Regions from separate parts of the Rhizobium sp. BK060 genome, predicted to be linked through region 4. Evidence: predicted binding sites of a transcription regulator. Region 4 holds the regulator's gene; each other region holds the start of a gene.
What was found. The regulator LexA, encoded in region 4, represses DNA repair genes until DNA is damaged. The targets are predictions, from matches to a motif close to TGTTCNNNNTGTGTTCNG.

Region 1 (3,424 bases), 200 kb from region 4:
GTATCGGAAAGATCGACCTGTGAATTTGACCTCAATATCCAAGGAGAAACGTCGCCTGGCACAACACGAACCTGGCCACTCTCCTTGACGACCGCGCGTGGATCGGAGGAGAGCATTTCCGGCTCGAAGTCATCACCCGGACCATTCCGGGTAGTGAATTTAACGGAAAGCGTTTCAAAGCCTACTGCGAGAAGGCTGACCTCGACGACCGGGTGAGCGGGAGAACGTCCCAGCCAATCTTTGAGGCCAGCATTTGTGAGGATGTGATCACGTCCCTCAACGACGGTGGGCTTCTTGGCCTTAATTCGGAAAGGTTCGTATTCGGCTTCAAGCTGATCCCGTGTGACGACAGCTGGCGATCCGTCTTCGATGGAATGGTCCCATCCGAGAACCTCCAATTTGCGGACGAGTTCGCCCGCGTCGGCAGCGGACAGCTTACCTACGACAATGTCACAGGTGTGTTCGGTGATCAGCGCTCGACCCGCGAGTGCCCAGGCATCAAGCGCCTCGGCGAGCTCTCTTTCCAGCGAAATCATCTTCCACCAAGGCTTGCGATGTTTTGATTACGATAACCCATCCGCCTTTGTCGTCCTCAGTTAGCGTGACAGCCCGGTTTTCCTGGTCGCCCGGATATTCAATTAATACGTCTTCCGCTGTCCTGACCTTCATGCGAGGGGCTCGTTTGAGTGTTCTAGGGTCAGGTTTAAACGACACCCCTGTCAACTTCTGGCTCTTGAGGTGACGATCAAGCGACTTGTCGATCTCCGCACGGATATCTTCAGCGGGACGACCGGCGGCGACGAAGATCGCTTCCCTGATCGCCTCGTCGTCCACGGTATCGCGGCCGCTGAGAGATTCCTTGGTGACGTTCAGCGCCAGCTTTGCATCTTTCCCTGGTAGGTGCTTCTTGCAGTCCCGCAGCGTGTCACGGAGAACCATGCTCAGCCTGTCGCTCAGCTCCTTGGTGTCGCGGTCGCGACGGACTTCCAGGAATTTCTGGAAGTAGTCCGTCAGGTCCGGCGCTTCGCCCATCCTGTCGAACGCCGACACCTCACCCTCGACGACGCCATCCTTTACGCGAATGAGGCATGATTTCTGGATGGCGCGCTTTTCTTTGACGAAAGCTTGCACAATCTGCCGGAAGGCGTTCTTGCCGTCTTTCGCATATAACTCGACGGCCTCGCGGTAGTCGTACTTGATGAGGCTGTAGAATGAGGTCTTAGGGTCGTAGGTGCCGAGTTCGAAGACGAAAAACGCACCGCCACTACTCGAGCCAACATGGTCCAACTTGAACCGGCGAGCAAGTTCTTGGCCGCCCTCTTCGAACGTTTTGCCACCGGTCGCCATTTCCTTCAAAAGAGCGCGGGTCGCTGATCTCTCGTCGAATTTGTGAACCGGGCTAACCGCAGCGTCTACGATGCGCGCGAGGAAGAAAGCTATATGCGGGTCTTCGTCTACCGGAAGCGCAGGCTGAGGTGCGAAGTCTTGTTTTCCGCCGACCACATGCACAATCATCTTCTTGATCGAGATGCTGTCGAACTCGGCGTCATTAAAAAAACTCAAGAATGCCCCCCGGGAGTCGCCTGAAATGTACAGTAAAAGATGTATTCTATTCAGGATATACACGTGATTCGGGCGTTTCACTACTGAAGGCAGACCGGAAAGGTGCCGTTTTGGGCCCACATCTCGAACTGAAGCCAAAGTCAAAAAGTTGGTCAGCGTTGCTTCAGCTGGTGGTGGTCGGAAAACCGCAATCGGAGCTTGTCATTGGGTGCAGTCCGTCTCGCCCGCAGTGCCCGACACCTACTCTCCGGGAAGTCTGGCAAACGGTGGCGCATGAACCAATCGGCGATCCGGTCGATCCAAGTCGACCCAATCAAGGGTTCCGTCATGATGAATGCCGTCGACACCCAGCTGTCCATCGATCTCATAGAAACCCAGCGCAAGGTGACGAGCATGGCCATAGGTCACTCCGCTAATGCCCCAAGCCTCCCAAAAGCCCTCTACTCGAACTGCAAAGTTGATCGCGCCCAACTGCTGAGTGCTCGGGTAGGCGATCGCGTTGATCGCCGGATTCTTGCGAAAGATTGCGCTGGCGACGTGCGAAGAAATCTCATGGTCGTCCTGGCCGACGAAACAATGATGGAGGAACGCGTCGGTAATGAGCAGCGAGCGGACGTCGTTGCGATCGCAGGCATTTAACATTCCGGACACAGTATCTGAAAGGTCACCGGACAGATATCCGCGACCGGTTCGCTGTATTTGCAGCATTTCTCCGATAGGTGCTACTCGAATGGAGCAGGCTTCCCGAATAACAAAGTCTGTTATGACCACCCGACTGTCGGCGACCCGGCACTCACGCAGGGAGGTTTCTGGGCGATCGGCAAGGTAAATCACTTGGAAGCCCACCGGGTTGGCCCGGCCAAGTCTCGCCGGAACATCGGTCCGCCAAATAAGTCCATCCACGTTTTCCGGTATCTCATCGGGAAGGAGTGGGCGGCATCTCCGATAAGTCGATCCGGAACCCCATTGCATATTGTTTGTCGGATGGACCGCGACAGCGCATTCGATGGCGACTTTCTTTTCGGCAATCGACATCTTAGAAAAATTGTCGACGAGGGCGACAATCTCGGCCAGCGGCATTGGAGGGAAGGCTTGCGTAATGGTCGGTGGCATCTACAGTCCCCAAACGCTCATCTTGTGGCCGGCGGAATTGATCGAAAGCGAGCTGCGAGCTGTTTTTCCAAGGCTTCAAGACCCTCGCCGTTGTTTAGATACTTGAGGAAACGATGGTGCCGGAGGTCTGCTGGAACGTCGGCATCACTCTGAGTAATTGGGACAACATGCTTTCCCAAGGTGTGTGCGATACCCGCCTCGTAGAAAACGTTTGGATTCTTGTCGGTGAAGTCACAGACAACGATATGGGACCGCGCAATGAGATCGAAAATATCTTGAATGAGAACCGAGTTTTGCCAGATGTCGTCAGCGCGAATACAGGTAAAAAGGGTGTTTGCGGCGGCCCGTTTGATAGCTTCGTACACCGGGGTGAAGCTCGCAGAAAATGGCATCATGACCGACACAAGATCGGGCTGCTGTCTGACGTCCTGTAATTTGAATACGGTAGGCTGGATGTAGAAACGAGGTTCTTGAGTTTGCTCGCTGGACAGGGAGACCCCGCCACCTTGGAGTTTGCCGACGTAGTCGGCTATGATCTCGAAATTGGATGGGTCCCGCTCGACCATGGAATTCAAGATGGTCAATGCATTGCCATCGTAGTCAGTGTCTTCGAAAGAAAGACTACGCAGCAGCCGCGGATGGTGCTTCACGAGATCATAACAGTCGGTGAGCGTTCCGAGCTCGAGCCAATTGTTTTCATTGAAGAGTTTAGTGATCGGGGTTTTGAGCACAAGTAGGGCCCGGCGCG
Region 2 (3,424 bases), on a different contig from region 4:
GTTGTCGAGGAAGTAGCGGTCGTGGGTAATCATCAAGACGGCGCCCGGATATTCGCGCAGGTGCTTTTCAAGCCAGGCGATGGTCTCGGCGTCGAGGTGGTTGGTCGGTTCGTCGAGCAGCAGCAGATCAGGCTGGGCGAGCAGCAGGCGGCAGAGTGCGACGCGGCGCTTCTCGCCACCCGAGAGCTTTTCGACCGAGGACTCGCCGGGCGGGCAGCGCAGCGCGTCCATCGCCATTTCCACCTGGCTTTCGAGGTCCCAGAGGTTCTGGCTGTCGATGACATCCTGGAGCTTAGCGCCCTCTTCCGCCGTCTCGTCGGAGTAGTTCATCATCAGCTCGTTGTAGCGGTCGAGGATCGCCTTTTTCGGCGCAACGCCTTCCATGACGTTCTCAAGGACCGTCTTGGAGGCATCGAGCTGTGGTTCCTGCGCGAGGTAACCGAGCGTTGCGCCGTCGGCCAGCCATGCCTCGCCAGTATATTCCTTATCGAGGCCCGCCATGATGCGCAGCACGGTCGACTTACCAGCACCGTTCGGGCCGAGAATACCGATCTTGGCATCCGGATAGAAAGAAAGGTGGATGTTCTCCAGCACCTTCTTGTTGCCGTAAGCCTTGTTGAGGCCGGCCATATGGTAGATGAACTGACGTGCCATTGATAATTCGCTCCGCGGGGGATTTAAGTTTTGCCGCTATGTAGGCGAATTGCGCCAAAGGAGCAACGCGCGACGGCCAAAATCCGGAGGCTTTTGCGACCGTCGTCGGGATCGGAACCTGGCACGCTGTTCTGTTAGTCGCCTCGTATGGCCTAAAGGTCGACAGACCGGCCTTGGTTTTCGGTGAGCGGGATCAAAAGCCGGCGGCGTCCACGACGCCCTCATTGCAGCCGAACGACGTCCGCCCTGCCCCTTGGATAAGGTCGCGCAGGCTCGTTTCGCCATTCGATGTCGCGGCTTCCGAAAGACCGATCGTGAGTTCGCTGATGACGCGGTTTCCGCCGGCACGCCGGCAGCTCATCTTGACGCGATCTCCGGCGCCAGCGCCAAAGCTTTTATCAAATACGGCCTTGATCGCCTCCGCCGTCAGCGGCTTGCCGATATTGGCCGCGAACAGATCGCGGACCGCCGAAGCATTGAGCTCGTCGATCAGCCGGACAGACGTGGCGAAATAGTCGTCGGCACTCAGCTTTGTGCAGGTACCGTGTTTGATCCACTCATGCCGCTCCAGGCCGGATTGCGTTCCAGGCATCGCCTTTGCGAGTGCGGTCTTGGTCGCAGCAGACAGCTCCACCACCGGCAGCTTGTTCCAGTCGCCGTCCTTGTCCGCGGCGCGCAGGTCGCCGGAGACGTCGCAATAATCCTTGCGCATCGGCCATAGCCCGTGCAGCGAGAAATTGGTCGCATCGAACCTGTCCTTGGTCTGGCTGCTGCATTCCGGTTTGCGCTGGTTGGTTTCGCAAAAGGCAGGCTGCCAGCTGGCAGCCAGAATGAAGCGCGTTCTTCCAGCGCCATCCTGGGCTCCCGCAAGGCCGGCTGCCGCGATCGCAATCAGGAATACTGCCATACGCAGAAATGGATTGCTCATTTTCATCCCCACAAGGAACAATTCATGAACAAGAAATCACGCCGGCTTTATTTTCACAACCCTCAATCCGTAGGATGCGAAAATCCGGTCGCATAAATATTTGGATGTGTTGCATTTCCCGGGCGATCTGATCTTCTCCCGCCAATGGGAGGATATGATGTTTGCAGATACGCAACGCCTTGAAACGGCGAACGCTTCGCTTGGATTTCATCACGAACCGGCGCAATCCGAGGTACGCGGAATTATCCTTGTCTCCCATGGACTGGCCGAGCATTCCAAGCGTTACGCCCGTTTTGCGGTGGCGATAGCGGCTCGTGGCTACCATGTCTTTGCCTTCGATCACCGTGGACATGGCGAGACGACCGCGGCCGACGCACCGATCGGGCGTTTTGCGCGCAAGGAAGGCATCCGGCAGGTGATCGATGATGTCGGTTCGGTCCGCGACCACGCCGTGACGCAGTATCCCGGTCTACCCGTCATTCTTTTCGGACATTCGATGGGAGGCCTCATTGCGCTTAACGCGGCGCTCACCCATCCGGAGAAATATGACGCCCTCGCGGTCTGGAACTCCAATTTCAACCCCGGCATATCAGGACGGGCCGCGCAAGCGATCCTGCTCGCCGAACGTGCACTGAAGGGCTCTGATGTTCCGAGCGGCATCCTGCCGAAGCTCACCTTCGGCACCTGGGGCAAATCCATCGCCGGCCGTCGAACCGACTTCGATTGGCTAAGCCGCGATCCTGCCGAAGTCGACAAGTATATCGCGGACCCGCTGTGCGGCTTCGATGCCTCGGTGTCACTCTGGCTCGATATTTTCGAACTGACGTTTCGCGCCCCGCGAATGACGCATCTGGAACGACTGCCGAAGCAGACGCCGATCCATCTTGTCGGCGGCGGGCAGGATCCGGCAACAGATGGCGGAAAAGCGGTGATCTGGTTGTCAAACCATTTGAAAGCCCGTGGCTTCTCCCGTATCACGACGCAAATATATCAGGACATGCGCCACGAAACGCTGAATGAAATTGGAGCGGACGCGGCCATCGCTGCATTCGCTGACTGGTGCGACGAAGCGATCGCAAGATCCTGAACCGAAGGATTTCGCGATGGACAATGGCATCTCTTCCCGCCCCGCAGCCGCTTCGGAGGTGTCGACCGGCATTCTGTTGATGTTCCTGTCGGTGCTTGTATCCCCGATCATCGACATCTTTTCCAAGCTCGCAATAGCTACGATTCCCGCGGCAGAAATCACGGCCGCGCGCTTCGTCGTGCAGGCCCTCTGCATGCTGCCGATCGTCATCTGGCGCGCAAGCTGGAAGACCTTTTCCTGGCGCGCCAACATCTTTCATGCCATTCGAGGCGCCATCATAACCATCTCCATGGTCTCCTTTGTTACGACGCTGAAGTACATGCCGGTTGCCGATGCGATCGCGATTTTCTTCGTCGAACCCATCATACTGACGATCCTGAGCAGCATCTTCCTCAAGGAGACAATCGGTTGGCGCCGCTACACTGCCTGCGGCGTCGGATTTTTCGGCGCGATGCTAATCATCCAGCCAAGCTTCCAAGAGGTCGGCTACGTCGCACTTCTGCCTGTCGTCAGCGCGTTGTGCATCGCCATCTTCGCCTTGATGACCCGCGTGCTTTCGCATCGGGAAGATCCGTGGGCGATGCAGCTTCAGATGGGCATCTGGGGTCTACTGTTGTGCGCCATCCTGCTGGCTTTCGGCAGCGCGACGGGTTCCGACGTCTTTGACGCGGTGATGCCGGATGGCCGTGGCTATCTCTACCTGCTCGGCGTCGGTGTCACGGCTGCCGTCGCCGGCATCTTCGGCGTCTATGCCT
Region 3 (3,424 bases), on a different contig from region 4:
GCGGACTGAACGTCATCCTATGCAGCGAGCAGGGGCCGTGTTTTTCGATGCCGGCCCGGTGCTGCGCGGTGCCATAGCCTGCATGCGCGGCAAAGCCGTAAGCCGGGAACGTGCTGTCGGCGCGTGCCATCATTCGGTCCCGCGTCACCTTGGCAACGATCGAGGCGGCAGCGATGGACACGGAGCGTGCGTCACCCTTGACGACCGCCTGCCCGGGGCAGGCAAGACCGGGTGGAACGTCGAGCCCGTCGGTCAGGACATAGCTTGCAGGAATCGACAGGCCACAGATGGCGCGGCGCATGGCATCGAGGCTCGCCTTGCGGATATCCGTCTCGTCGATGCGCGTCGAGCTTGAGGAGGCAATAGACACCGTCGCCGTTGCGAGGATCTGCACGAAGAGCTCCTCGCGCTTCTGTGCTGAAAGCTGCTTCGAATCGTTCAGCCCATCAGGAATGCGTTTGGGATCGAGAATGACAGCGGCCGCCACGACGGGGCCGGCGAGAGGTCCGCGCCCCGCCTCATCGGCGCCGGCGACCGGCCAGTGGCCGGCCTTGCGCGCCTTCAGTTCCAGCCGGAAATCCGGCACGAGAGGGACATCTTCGAAAAGCATGGGAGAATCGGGTGACGTGCGACGTTTCATGCGGCTGAACCTCGCACGCCAACCCGATTTCCTGCAAGTCCCCGGATCAGGGCGGCGGGCCGGGGACTTGAGCGCGGAAGGGCAGGGCGACCATCCGCGAAACTCAAACATCAAAGCAGCGAGAGTTGAACGCCGCTGCCATCGGGCGGAACGAACAGGTCGTCCCGCAGTGGCATGCTGCGTCGGGTCATACCGAGCCGTTTCGTCGCCATTTCAAAGCGGCGCGCAATCTGCCAGGCATAGGGTCCAGCACCTTTCATTCGCTTGCCGAACTCGGCGTCGTAATCCTTGCCGCCGCGCATCGAGCGAACCAGCGACATGACGTGGCGGTAGCGGTCAGGATAATTTTGCAGCAGCCAGTCGCGAAACAGCGGTGACACTTCGAGCGGCAGGCGCAGGATCACATAACCCGCTTCCGCAGCGCCAGCGGCGTGAGCCGAGTCCAGAATGCGCTCCAGTTCATGATCGTTGAGCGCCGGAATCATCGGGGCAGCCATCACCGATGTCTGGATACCTGCCTCGGAGAGCGCGCGGATGGCCTCCAGCCGACGCGTCGGCGTCGAGGCGCGCGGCTCCATGGTTCGCGCCAGCTTTCGGTCGAGCGTCGTCACCGACAGCGAAACACGGACAAGGTTCCTCTCCGCCATCGCCGAGAGAATGTCGATGTCGCGCATGATCATTGCCGACTTGGTTACGATCGAAACCGGATGGTTCGCCTTCTCAAGCACCTCGAGGATCTGCCGCATGATGCGCCATTCCTTCTCGATTGGCTGGTAGGGATCGGTGTTGGTGCCGATCGCGATCACGCGCGGCTTATAGCCGGGCTTCGCCAATTCGCGCTCCAGAAGCTTCGCCGCATCCGGTTTGGCAAAGAGCTTTGCTTCGAAGTCGAGGCCGGCCGAAAGCCCCATATAGGCATGCGTCGGCCGCGCGAAGCAGTAGATGCAGCCATGCTCACAGCCACGATAGGGATTGATCGAGCGGTCGAAGGGAATGTCCGGCGATTCATTGCGGGTGATGGCCGTACGGGGCTTTTCGATCTGAACCTCGGTCTTGAACGGAGGTAGGTCCTCAAGGTTCTGCCAGCCGTCGTCGAAAGTCTCACGGCGCAACGGCTCGAAGCGCCCGCTCGGATTGAGTCCGGCTGCGCGTCCCCGGCGGCGGTCGACATCGATCCGCAGGCCGGCAGATACGATCATCGCATCGGCAATATCTGCCGTATTGGCAGGCGCGAATGCGGCCTGCCCTGCAAGGGGCTGCTCGTTCATCGGATTCTCCGCTGGCGGAAGCGTTGCTTCCATCCGTTTTGATGATTAAATTCCTATCGGCAAAATGAGAACAATGCAAGAACAAAATGAGGAAAGTGCCGCTGGCAAATTTTTGTGCGGCGCTCTATGAATAGGCAATGTTGACTGTTGTACTCGAATGCCGGGATCAGGAACCTGAACTGGCGCAGACGTTATCGGTGTTGGTTGCAGGCGCGGTGGAGGGGCTCGTCAGCGATGTCGTAGTGCTTGACCACGACTCAAGGGATGGGACCTCAAGGGTGGCCGATGCCGCCGGCTGCCGGTTTCATTCGCAATGGGATATCAAGGATATAGTGCGCTCGGCGCGGGGCGAGTGGCTGCTTTTCGTCGAGCCGGGAGCGCGGCCACAGACGGGCTGGATCGACGAGATTGCCGAGTACATGGCGCTAAACAAGTTGCCGGCGCGCTTCACTGCCTCGCGGGGATATCGACGGCCCTTCCTGCAGCGCATCGGCCGTGCCTCGTCGCCGCTCGAGCTTGGACTTCTCCTTCCCAAGAAGCAGGCGATGGCCACGGCAAGAAGCGGTATGCGCCTTTCCGAATTCGCGAAAGGGCAGAAGCTGCGCAAGCTTTCCAGCGAACTGATTCCATCATGGGTCGCGCGCGCCGCCCGATAGCAAACGCGTGCTGGTCCTTCGACCTCTCCGCAAAAGATGGCGCCCGATACAATTTTGCGCTATAATTCCTGCATGGCGCCGCCCGAGCGCCTCGCTTCGTGACGGTCGACCATGGAATGCCGTTAGACGGCAGAACAGGTCAGCGGAAGTCTCCTCTTCTGCCGGTTTCCGGCAAAAGGAGGTGCGTCATGAAACGCAATATGATCCGCGGCCTGTTGTCGGCCGTCATATTGGCGACATCGATGATCGCGCATCCGCATTCGGCAGCATCGCAGATGATGCGCAGTTGCGCAGGCCGATCCGAGGTCGTTAATTTCCTCGACAAGAACTTTGCCGAAAAACTGACGGCAGTCGGATTGGTCAACCAGAACGCCATGCTTGAGGTCTATGCCGCGCAGAGCGGCACGTGGACGCTGCTCATCACGGATGTTCGCGGCGTAAGCTGCATCCTGCTGTCGGGTGATAGCTGGGAGACGATGCCTACTCTTCCGGGCATTGGGACATAGCGCTGCAGGTTTGCATTTTTCTGCCGAAGCAGTCCGTTACTTGCCCCCGCCGCGCTTCAGATGCTCATCGAGGCGCGGCATGATCTCCACGAAATTACAGGGCAAGTGGCGGTAGTCGAGCTGGGCTTTCAGGATGCCGTCCCAGGCATCCTTGCAGGCGCCGGGCGAGCCGGGCAGCGCGAAGATAAAGGTCGCGTTGGCAACTCCCGCCGTGGCGCGTGATTGAATCGTCGACGTGCCGATCTTGTCGTAGGAGATACGGTGGAACACCTCCGAAAAGCCATCCATCTTCTTCTCGAAAAGCGGTTCCAGCGCATCCGGCGTAACGTCGCGGCCGGTAAAGCCTGTTCCGCC
Region 4 (3,424 bases):
CAGCGCCTGTTCAAGACCTATGCCGCGCTGCGCCGACAGCGAGGTGCGGTTCGCCTTGTCGAACGAGGACTTATAGACGAGGCCGAGACCAAGCTTGTCGCAGAGTTCCTTCAATACACCGGCGACCATGAAGGCATGGTCGCGGCTCTCCATCTGGCAAGGCCCGGCAATCAGGGACAGCTTGCCGGCATTCGAAAAGGTGACGCGGCCGGCGCCTTCGCCGATCACGACTTCGGAATTTGTCTGGCTCATCGTTTCTCCTCGAAGGCGAAGAGCGCGCCCTGTCCGGGCGCCGCCTTCACCAGAATTCGATTATTCTTGCGCGTATAAGTCATCCCGTTAGCAGCCAAATGCGCTTCTGTCACGGCGAGATCACTGACCTTGAAGACAATGGCGACGCCACGCAGGCCGCGATCATTCGGTGCCGGAATATCGAAGTAGGCATCCAATCCATCTGGGGAGAGAACGCTCACTCTGGCGTTCGGAGTTGTCACACTCGCGCCAAAGGCCTCGTTGGTCACCGGGAGGCCGTGCGCCGCAGCACGCACAAATGGCGCAAATGCTTTTGGGTCCGGCGCGCCAAGAACGATCTCTGCGATCCCACTCACGCCATTTGCGTGCTTTTGCAGCGCTCTACGGTCGGCCGGCAGCGGATTGACGCGTTGGCACGTGAAAAAGAAAAAATCCGGAGCCCGCAGATCGACCGCGAACGCGAGCTTGAACGCAGCGGTGGCCTGAGAGCCGTCAGGCATCTTCATCGGCCGCTCGAACTGCAGCATCTCGCCGCCATTGATCTTTTCGGCAAGGAACCGGGCATGGTCGCGATCAGCATCGGTGGTCGCAAAGACCACCGCCGAGAAACCATCATCCCCGCATCGAAATCGGAAAGCCCGGTCACGCGCAGTGAAGACATTGCCTTTCTTCGCCGACGCCTCGTGCAGCTCCGCGTTGGCGACGCCTAAGGGTTCCAGGTATGTTTCGTCGGCGAAGAATATGCAGGCATTCTCGGTTCCAAAAGGATGCCGGGCATCGGGTGCGACGGTGAATCCCAGCTTTCCCAAGCGCTCGCGCGCAAGTCCGATATTGGAGACCGGCAGCACGATGTGGTCCAGCGGATGTGCTTCGCTCATGGCAAACTCTCCGGAATTTGCGAAGATGTGCGCCGGGCAAGGCAACAATGCAACCCCCTTCTACGCTTTCACTCAAAAGCGACGCAAAAACTGAGCAAGTTGCAGGCAAGTTTTATGAAAATTTAGGCACTTGCGGAACACATATGGAACATATAGTGTCTGTTCTGGCTTTGTTTCACGACTCTGGGGTTCAACTTCGATGCTGACGCGCAAGCAACAGGAGCTTCTTCTCTTCATTCACGAGCGGATGAAGGAATCCGGTGTCCCTCCGTCTTTCGACGAAATGAAGGACGCCTTGGATCTCGCGTCCAAGTCAGGCATCCACCGGCTGATTACTGCGCTCGAAGAACGGGGCTTCATTCGCCGACTGCCTAATCGGGCCCGCGCATTGGAGGTCATCAAGCTGCCGGAGGCATATAATCCGAGCCTCCAGCCCCGCCGCGGCTTTTCGCCGAGCGTTATCGAAGGCAGCCTCGGCAAGCCGCAGCCGGTTGCGCCGCCGAAGCCGGCTGCGCATGCCGACAACGACAGCTCGGCCTCCGTACCGGTTATGGGGCGGATTGCTGCCGGCGTGCCGATTTCGGCAATCCAGAACAATACCCACGACATTACAGTTCCGGCCGACATGCTTGGCCCGGGCGAGCACTATGCGCTTGAGGTGAAGGGCGACTCGATGATCGAAGCCGGCATCTTCGACGGCGACACAGTGATCATCCGCAACGCCAGCACGGCAAATGCCGGCGACATCGTCGTCGCACTCGTCGATGACGAGGAAGCGACCCTCAAGCGTTTCCGCCGCAAGGGCGCCTCCATTGCGCTTGAGGCCGCGAACCCGGCTTATGAAACGCGCATTTTCGGACCCGACCGCGTCAAGGTTCAGGGCAAGCTGGTCGGCCTCATTCGCCGTTATCACTAACGACAGGCAGCTCGTCGTCAAACGTACCGCTTCGACAGTTGTATGCCCGATGCCGCATCCAGGGGCGATCATGCGTGGTATACGAGGTCGTCACGATGGGTGCCCTGGTCGTCTATCCGTATCTCAGCGGTGCCCGAGCGGCGCAAGGTTTCGCCGGTGAATAGCAGTGCACCCGACCGGCATTCCGTCAGACGATATCGGCGGTGTCGCACGCAGCGCCGAAGTACACAGGGTTTTCGACGATTGTCAGGACGTAGCCGCTATCATGCGTGGCGGTGCACCAGGCGCCTTTCAGGCATACGAAGCGATTCGTAGCGCCCATCGCAGCCTGACGCAACGCATTGCGAGCATTACGCAGTTCCGCTGCCGAGAAGAGACGTTGAGCTTCACCTTTATTATCCCGCAGCCGAACAGGGCCGACGCCGTCCAATGATCGCGGTGGAGCACCCTTCGCCATTGATCGAAGATGAAGTCAGTCGGATGGAGTCGATTTTTGGTGCAAGGACTTGCCCTTTGACAATCGCGACAAGGCTGCCGTCCTCGGCAATGACAATGTCCCGGGCGACTGCGTCTGCGAGAGCGAGAGCGAGATGATGTAGCGCGCCAGCGGCCACGGCCATCGCCTTCCCGACGCTCGACGCGGCCCGTAATCGTCGTAGCTACAGGTGAATCCAATATGACGGTCGCCCTGCTCTGCGTTTCGAACTGGGCGAAAAGCATTCCCAGAACACCCAATACCCCTGCCTGCGCAAGATTTCGGGCGGCCTTGGCCTGCCGCCAGCGCAATCAGGGCCGACGCGACAATCCATGCTCCCAGGCGGATTGCTGGCGGATCACTTGCGAACTCAAACCAGAGGACGGCGCCAGTCCCGAGGAAGACCGGAGAAAACAGGACAAAGCGCCCATGTTCCATCTCCGTTGCCACAGCGCGTTGAAACCACGATGAGCAGCCGAGAGTCGCGGTCGTACCCCGCGTTGGCCAGGAAACGAGTGACGGCGTGCGGAAGGCGCGGAGGCTTGGGAGTAGATTGAGGCCGGAGAAAATAAGGCTCTGCCGCACGAGCAGGCGCACCCGCGCCCGGAGCGGCCTTTCTCACCTCAAATGGCTTCAACCGCGGCATGCATCTGCGCCCAAAAACAGCCGCCCTTGCAACCACAATGCAAGCTCTCGAGGCTTGAAGCAACAATAATCGATTGAAATCTGAAGGAAAATCGGAAATCAGAAAAGCCAAGGATTATCATTAGCTTCTGCTATGCGCAGGGTACATCGCAGCAGTGCCCAAAAGTTGATACTGCGATGCACAAAATGGCACCACGGTAACTTGGCATTAGGCGCGCGATCATATAGCTATCGTCGACGACGCTTAACCCTATGGCG

Region 1: FHT71_RS04180 (nucleoid-associated protein) is a predicted target of LexA. The motif match lies at 1,676-1,693, and genes of this name have one in related genera.
Region 2: FHT71_RS14420 (ribonuclease) is a predicted target of LexA. The motif match lies at 1,596-1,613, and genes of this name have one in related genera.
Region 3: FHT71_RS03680 (PA0069 family radical SAM protein) is a predicted target of LexA. The motif match lies at 1,975-1,992, and genes of this name have one in related genera.

What each region holds. Positions count from the first base shown of each region.
Region 1 covers NZ_JACHYW010000003.1:69,385-72,808, forward strand. The annotation lists gene FHT71_RS04175 (hypothetical protein) at 1-536, opposite strand, end outside; gene FHT71_RS04180 (nucleoid-associated protein) at 499-1,626, opposite strand; gene FHT71_RS04185 (RES domain-containing protein) at 1,804-2,676, opposite strand; gene FHT71_RS04190 (hypothetical protein) at 2,694-3,424, opposite strand, start outside.
Region 2 covers NZ_JACHYW010000011.1:134,593-138,016, forward strand. The annotation lists gene ettA (energy-dependent translational throttle protein EttA) at 1-654, opposite strand, end outside; gene FHT71_RS14420 (ribonuclease) at 848-1,582, opposite strand; gene FHT71_RS14425 (alpha/beta hydrolase) at 1,740-2,669, shown strand; gene FHT71_RS14430 (DMT family transporter) at 2,686-3,424, shown strand, end outside.
Region 3 covers NZ_JACHYW010000002.1:311,971-315,394, forward strand. The annotation lists gene FHT71_RS03675 (ribonuclease HII) at 1-640, opposite strand, end outside; gene FHT71_RS03680 (PA0069 family radical SAM protein) at 751-1,908, opposite strand; gene FHT71_RS03685 (glycosyl transferase) at 2,046-2,564, shown strand; gene FHT71_RS03690 (hypothetical protein) at 2,753-3,070, shown strand; gene moaB (molybdenum cofactor biosynthesis protein B) at 3,107-3,424, opposite strand, start outside.
Region 4 covers NZ_JACHYW010000003.1:265,316-268,739, reverse strand. The annotation lists gene kdsA (3-deoxy-8-phosphooctulonate synthase) at 1-252, opposite strand, end outside; gene FHT71_RS05070 (VOC family protein) at 249-1,130, opposite strand; gene lexA (transcriptional repressor LexA) at 1,330-2,046, shown strand.